One region of the Modestobacter sp. NPDC049651 genome, then DNA from elsewhere that is predicted to be linked to it. Evidence: riboswitches for the same ligand, from Rfam matches in the RefSeq annotation. Region 1 holds a riboswitch; the other holds the start of a gene.
What was found. Region 1 has a riboswitch for cyclic di-AMP ahead of AB0J00_RS08245 (transglycosylase SLT domain-containing protein). Riboswitches for the same ligand answer to the same signal wherever they lie in the genome.
Positions count from the first base shown of each region.

Region 2: it holds a riboswitch for cyclic di-AMP, as region 1 does, so the genes downstream of both, AB0J00_RS19375 (transglycosylase family protein) here and AB0J00_RS08245 (transglycosylase SLT domain-containing protein) in region 1, are expected to answer to the same signal.

Region 1 covers NZ_JBFAOG010000004.1:181,465-185,133, reverse strand. Annotated here, with positions in the region: gene AB0J00_RS08250 (YceI family protein) at 1-286, opposite strand, end outside; gene AB0J00_RS08245 (transglycosylase SLT domain-containing protein) at 432-1,307, opposite strand; cyclic di-AMP (ydaO/yuaA leader) riboswitch at 1,605-1,760, opposite strand; gene AB0J00_RS08240 (50S ribosomal protein L11 methyltransferase) at 1,922-2,578, opposite strand; gene AB0J00_RS08235 (universal stress protein) at 2,612-3,163, opposite strand; gene AB0J00_RS08230 (DUF5709 domain-containing protein) at 3,243-3,656, opposite strand.
Region 2 covers NZ_JBFAOG010000018.1:66,407-70,075, forward strand. Annotated here, with positions in the region: gene arr (NAD(+)--rifampin ADP-ribosyltransferase) at 1-192, shown strand, start outside; gene AB0J00_RS19370 (NosD domain-containing protein) at 294-1,679, opposite strand; cyclic di-AMP (ydaO/yuaA leader) riboswitch at 2,275-2,422, shown strand; gene AB0J00_RS19375 (transglycosylase family protein) at 2,429-3,514, shown strand; gene AB0J00_RS19380 (MFS transporter) at 3,594-3,669, opposite strand, start outside.

The sequences.
Region 1 (3,669 bases):
CCGGCGAGCGGAGGTGCGCGTCCCGGTCGGCGACCCCGGTGTCGATGCTGGCGGCCTTGATCCGCAGCGACACGCTGCTGTTGCCCGGCACGGCGGCGTCCAGGTGCGCCTCACCGGCGAAGTCGGTGAACGCGCCGCGGACGGTGGTGACCATGGCGTGCCGGGCGCGGATGCCGATGCGGGTGTGCGTGACGTCGACGGTGTAGTCACCGCTCACGTCGGGCAGGGCGCTGGTGGCAGCGTCGAAGTCGGTGGCGGCGCCCTCCGGCGCCCGGTGCTTGGCCACGGTCAACGCTCCTCTTCCGAAAGGTCCAACCCGGCAATCCTGCCCGATGCGGCCGCTGCGGTCACCTGGGTGGTCCCCCGGCCCCGCTCCGTGCACGGCTGCGGCCCGGACGGCAACCGCCGTCCGGGCCGCAGCCTGGGTCCGCTCAGTACCAGCCGGTGGACTTCGAGTGGCTCCACGCGCCGCACGGCGAGCCGTACCGGCTGTCGATGTAGATCAGCCCGGCGTCGATCTGCCGGTAGCCGTCGGAGGTCTTGGCGATGCCGGTGCTGGCCCAGGTCGAGTTGAGGAACTGCGGGATGCCGTAGGCGGTGCTGCTGGGGTTCTGCGCGTTGGGGTTCCAGCCGCTCTCCTTGCCCCAGAGGTTCTCGAGGCAGGAGAACTGGGTCTTGTCACCGCCGAGCTTGCCCAGCGCGTAGTCCTGGAACGAGCCACGGGCGGCGGGCGCGGCGGCCGGCGCGGCCTTCGCCGAGGCGGCGGCCTTCGCGTCCGCGGCGGCCTTGGCCTGGGCGGCGGCCTCGGCGTCCGCGGCGGCCTTCGCGTCCGCGGCGGCCTTCGCCTCGGCGGCTGCCTTCGCCTCGGCCTCGGCCTTGGCGCGGGCCTCCTCCTCGGCGCGGGCCTGGGCGTCGCGGGCGGCCTGGTCGGCGGCGGCCTGGGCCTGCACCGCGGCGGACTGGGCGGCCTCGCGCTCGCTGCGGTTGGCGACCTCGTGGCCGAGCCGCTCGCTCAGCCGGCCGTCCTCCAGCGGGGAGCCGACGGCGGACAGCTGGCTGGCGACGCTGACCTGCGGGCTGTCGGTGCCGGCGGTCGCGGTCTGCTCGCCGCCGGCGACGATCGCGACGACGAGCGCGCCCGCCGACGCGGCGGTCAGGTACAGGCCCGGGCGGCGGACCGGGGGGCGGTGCCGGCCGCGGCCGGACCGGGTGCTGCCGGTGGCGACGGGGAGGACGTCGGTGGCGGGCTCGTCGACGGAGAGCGCCGCGTCGTCCGCGGTGCGGTCGGTCAGGGTGGTGCTGGGCATGGGTGGTCTGCTCCGGGGTGCGGGGCCGGTGCGGACGGCGGTGCCTCGCGGGCAGCGTCCAGCGACCGGGGCGTGTCGGTGGGGGTGCGGCGACCGGCGGAGCGGCCCCGGCTCGGCGTCCTGGTCAGGACGGGCGGGGTGCGCGGCCGGTGGCCCGGGTCAGGCGGTGCGTCGCTCCGGGCCGGGCGAGAACGCGGCGGGCGACAGGGCGGACCCGGTCGAGCGGACAGCGGTGTCCTGCGGGGTGCTGCGGGGTGCTGCGATGCGTGCGCGTGGGCGCGCCATGCGGCGGCTCTCCGTTCCTTCCGTGGCCGCCTACCGAGTTAGCTGACGGGTTCGGGCGGGAAGAAGCCCTACCCCTCCGGGCGGGCACGTGGCCCGCGGAGGCGATTCACCCCAGTGCTGCGGTGGGTCCCCGGCTCGCTGCACGCAGCGACTCGGCGGCATCCGGGCGGGCTCCCCCGGGTGGGGGACCAACGTCCGACCGGATGCCCCCAACCTATGCGCCGTTACCCGCGCGTGACAATGCTGAACCTTCAATTTCGTGGTGACGTGCCGAACGTGGTCCCACCCGTCACTCCTGTGCTACCCGGGCGGCGGTCCGGTGGCGCCGGTCACGGCAGCCGGAGGACCGCCGTCCGGCGGACCAGCCCGGCGCCCGCGCCACCCTCGGTGTCCGGGACGTCGTAGGCGGCGACCTCCACCAGGCCCTCCGGCGCGTACGCCCGGCCCGGGTCACCCAGCAGCACGGTCGAGCCGCGGGTCCAGGCCGCGAACAGCCAGGGCAGCACCCGGGCGGTCATGTCCCGGTCGTAGCAGACGTCCCCGGCGAGGACGACCGTGCCCGCCGGCGGCTCGTCGTCCAGCACGTCCCCGGCCACGGTGATGCCGGTGACCCCGTTCACCTCGGCGTTGAGCGGGACGGCGGTGTGCGAGTACGGGTCGACGTCGCTGGCGACCACCGGACCGGAGCCGGCCAGCCGGGCGGCGACGGCGACCAGGCCGCTGCCGGCGCCGAGGTCCAGCACCGGCCGGCCGGCCACCAGGTCGGGGTGGTCGAGCACGTGGCGGGCCAGCGCGACCCCGCCGGGCCACGGCGCGGCCCAGAACGGCGGCGCCTCACCGGCGCCCCCCGCCTCGGTCTCCATCGCCTCCCACAGCGCGACGACGTCGTCGGCCACGTGCAGCTGCACCTCGGGCACGACCGGGGAGCGGTCGAGCCGGGTGTGGGCGCGGATGAAGTCCGGCGGGACGACGCGGGGAGCGGGCACGGGGTCAGTCTCCCGCGCCCGCTCCCGCCGGGGTCAGCGGGCCGCGACCGGCCGGCCGTGGCCGGGGCGGATGACCGTGACCGGGCAGTCGGCGTGGTGCACCAGCTGGTCGCTGACCGAGCCGAGCACCAGCCCGGCGAACCCGCCGCGGCCCCGGGCGCCGACGACGAGCAGGTCGGCACCCACCGAGGCGGACAGCAGGGCGCGGGTGGGCGGCGCGTGCACCGCCCAGGTGTGCACCTCGCAGCCGGGGTCGGCGCCCAGCGCCTCGGTGACGTGCGCGGCGAGCTCCTGCCGCACGGCCTCCTCGTAGTCCGGCAGCGGCGGCACGTAGCCCGGCGCCCAGCTCGCCGGGCGGGGGGCGGTGGTCATCCGCCAGGCGCGGACGACGTGCAGCGCCCACCCGCCGCGGGCGGCCAGACCGGCGGCCCACCGCAGCGCCTCGCGGGCGCAGGCGGAGCCGTCGTGCCCGACCACCACGCCGCCGTCGACCCGCAGCTCGGTGCGGACGCCGGCGGCGGACGGGTCGGGGTCGCCGGCGAGCTCGTCGCGCTCGTCGTCGTCAGGGAGGTCGAACTCGGTCATGCGGGGCTCCTCGGTCGGTGGGGTCGGTCGCACTGGCTCCTGCCCGGGGGACGCGCCGGGCGCCGGGAGCGTTCCCGCCTCAGTCGCGGACGACGTGCACCGCGGCCTCCTCGGCGGAGGCGGCACCGCCGTCGATGCCGTCGTCCTCGGCGTACAGCTCGTCCTCGCGGTCGACCACGCCGTCGTCGCCGGCCTCGGCCAGCCGCCCGGCCCGGTCGCCGCCGACCTCGTCGTCCAGCAGCTCGCCGTCGGTGTCGGAGGCGTCGCCGAGGCCGTCGCCCTCGTCGAGGGCGCCCTCGGGCAGCTCCCGGGCGAGCCGGCCGTCGAGCGGCTCCCCCGCCTCCTCCTCCCGGTCGGTCGTGCCCCAGTCGTTCGAGACCCAGGGCCGGTCGGCCGGCGAGTACCCGGCGGCGTCGTCGTCGGGGTCGCCCTCGAGGGTGTCGGACACCTCGGTCAGGGCCTCGGGGTCGTAGCCGTCGGTGCTGTGGTCCACGGGTCGTCTCCTC
Region 2 (3,669 bases), on a different contig from region 1:
TACGAGGACGACCCGAACGTGACCGACAAGAAGTTCCCCGGCAACCCCACCAGGTCCTACCGCAGCGCCGCACCGCTCCGGGTCGTCCGCGAGGTGACCGACTGGACCCGGTTGACGCCGGAGGCGCTGCAGACCTGGCGGGACCGGCTGTCCGCGCTCCGGGCGGACCAGCGGGGCGAGATCATCAACTGACGGCCGGTGCCGACCGGACGGCCGGCGGCGGACAGGCCGAGGGCCCTCTCGACGGATCGAGAGGGCCCCCGGGTGGAGCGGTCGTTCAGTGCCGGAGCGGCTCACGCACCGCCGCAGCCGATGTCGATCCCGGAGACACCCTCACCGAGCAGGGCGACCCCGCAGGAGTTGCCGGAGAAGTTGATGCCCGGACCGGGCACCGGGGTCGGGACCACGTTGCCGTCCGCGTCGGTGAACACGGTCCCCGGCGGGAAGCCGACCAGGACGTCCAGCGGCGCGAAGAACGGCTCGGCGGGCCCAGGCCCGTCGGTGTCCACCGAGGTGGTGTTGCCGTCGATGGTGTTCTTGACGACCGAGACGTTCTCCACCGGACCAGCGGCGTTCGGCTGGTCGGTGTTGAACAGCGGCAGGGTGAGCAGGAGCAGCCCGGCGGCCGGGAAGTCCAGCGTCCGGGCCGGCGGCGTCGGACCGTTGTCGGTGATCGTGTTGCCCTTGATCAGCACCGAGTCCATGTTCACCACGGCCACGCCGGTGCCGGAGACCGCCAGCTGGCCCTCCACCTGGCCGATGCCGGCCAGGCAGAACCGGTGGTTGTCACGGACCGTGTTGCCCACGACCCGCCAGTCGCCGGCCGGGATCGTCGAGGGCGCGACCACCGGGACCTCGGTGTTGCCGTCGTCGAACATGTTGATGCCGACGCAGTTGTTGGTCACGGTGTTGCCGACCAGCTTCCCCGTCCGCGACTCGCGGACGAAGATGCCCAGGTTCCAGCCGTCGGACGAGTTGCGGGCGACGTAGGAGTTCGCCGTGGGGGAGTCCGACACCGAGATCCCGGCGGTCCCGCTGCTGCCGCTGGTGCCCTCCTGCTGGATGCCGCGGTCGAGGCCCTGCTCGACGTTGTCGGTGATCCGGCTGTTGGTCGTGTTGCTGACCAGGATCCCGTACCGGTCGTGCGCGACGCCCTTCGTGTGGGAGACCTGGACGTCGCGGGCGGTCTCCACGACGATGCCGTTCGCCGGGTGGTTGACCGTCTGCAGGCCGGTCACGGTGACCGGGCTGTCCGGGTTGAAGAAGAACAGCGCCGAGACGTCGTCGGAGAGGCTCTGCTGCAGCGCGTCACCCTCGGCGGTGTCGGTGCTCTCGGGATCGTGCCGCGCCCACTCCGTCCAGCAGGCGTTGCCCGCCGCCGGGGCCGGCGCCTGGTCCTCGACGACCGTCCAGTCGGGCCAGGTGATCCGGGTCTTGTCGGCCCCGGCGCCCGTGATGGTCAGGCCCTTGCCGTTGATGCACACGGCCTGGTTCTCGTAGGTCCCCTCGAGCAGCTGGATGGTGTCGCCGCTGCGGGCCTGGTCGACCGCCGCCTGGATCGACTGCCCGGGCTCGACGACCCAGGTGTGCCCGCCGCGCCAGTGTGCGGACGCGACGCCCGCGGGCAGGACCGCGAGCAGCAGCGCGAGCACGCTGAGCACCGAGAGCCTGCGTCCCATCGCGGCACGCGCTCCCGGCCTCTCCGAGTGGTGCATGGTGGCCTCCTCTTCCGGCACTGGCCACGCCCGCTTCCTCGCGGGCGCGGAGGTGTGCGACGGGTGAGCCCCGCCTGTGCGTTGTCTGGCTGATCCGGGCTCACCTTCGCGGCGCTCCCGGGCGGCGTGAACGGCCCGGGAGTCGGGACTTGTTGCCCGTCGCAAGTCGCAGCTCCGACCTGAGGAGGGGGTCCCTGCCCCTCGAGGCGCGTTCCGCGCCGGACCGGCGGGTGTGCCACCCGCCCCAGGTCGCCGTCCGTTGGTGCGGCCCGGTCGCCGCCGTGGCAGGGCGGCGGCGGGAGACCCGCCGTGAGACGTCGGGTGCAAGCGCAGACGCGGGTGGTTGCGCCGTGCCGAGCAATCTGCGCACTGCGGTTCGGCATGTCGTCGAGAGCCGATGTGACGGGCGCGACACCAGGAACCGGCGACCTGCGCGAACAGGTGTCGGGGGCGCAGACGTGACCCAGGTCACGACGACTACTGCCAAGGTGGCCCGTAGCTTTTCGTGTGCGCTCGTACACGGAGAGCGCGGCGCCGGTCCGCCCAACCCTGTCCACCGGTGGCCTTTCCGCAACAGTCCAGGACAGGGGTGGGGGACCCAGGTTCCCGGCGCACCCAGTGCGTCTTGGGGTGAAGCCGCCGCGCGCGGCCGGGCGCCGATCGCCCGAACCCGACAGCTCACCTCGCCGGCGGTGATCGGAGATCAACGACTCATGGCAAAGCACCGCGCGCCGCGCTACGTCCGCACCAAGAAGGTCGTCGCTCGCGCCCCCCTCGCCGCCGGCGCCACCGTCGTCGGCATCGGCGTCCTGAGCAGCACCGCCCAGGCGTCCACCCCGTCCAGCGTCACCACCCACGACTGGACCGGTGTCGCCCAGTGCGAGTCCGGCGGCGACTGGGACATCAACACCGGCAACGGCTACTACGGCGGCCTCCAGTTCAGCCAGTCGACCTGGGCCGCCTTCGGTGGCACCGCGCTGGCGCCGCGGGCCGACCTGGCCACCCCGGCGCAGCAGATCCAGATCGCGGAGAAGGTCCTCGCCGGGCAGGGCATCGGCGCCTGGCCCACCTGCGGCAAGAAGCTGACCGGGGGCACCGCCGCGGCCGCCGCGCAGTCGGGCACGACGGCGCCCGCGGCTCCCGCGGCCGCGGCTCCGGCCCCGGCGGCGGCTCCGCAGGGTGGCGACTACACCGTCGCCCGGGGCGACACGCTGGCCAGGATCGCCTCCGCCCACGGCACCACCTGGCAGGCGCTCTACCAGCGCAACGAGGCCACCATCGGCAGCGACCCGAACCGCATCTTCCCGGGCGAGCACCTCTCGCTGACCGGCACCGCCGCGCCGGCCAGCACAGTGGGCACCGTCGGCAACTCGGCCGGCAGCACGACCGCCACGATCACCACGGTCGCCGTCACCACCGGCACCGCGGCCACCACGACCGCGAAGATCACCAACAGCGCCGGCCCGGTGAAGCCGGCGGCGCAGGCGGCGGCCGACGCGGTGGTCAGCAACGTGCCCGGCGCCGGCGCCATCACCCTGGGCGGCACGCGGGCCAGCGCCGTCGACCCGCACGGTCACCCGTCGGGCCTGGCGATCGACTACATGGTCATGTCCGACACCGCCCTCGGCAAGGCGATCGTCCAGTACCAGGTCGACCACTGGGACGAGCTCGGCGTCGACTACGTCATCTACCAGCAGAAGATCCTGACGTCGCCGACCGGTGCGTGGAAGCAGATGGAGGACCGGGGCAGCCCGACCGCCAACCACATGGACCACGTGCACGTGAACTACGCGGGCTGACCCCCCGCCGGCCCGCTCGAGCGACCCCCTGCCCGCACCTGCGGGCGGGGGGTCGTCCGTCCGTGCGGGCCGGTGTTGTTCAGCGGGGTCCGGCGGCCACCGGGGGCGGGCCGGTGGGCACCCGGCGCGGGGCGGCCGGCGCAGCCGCCAGCACC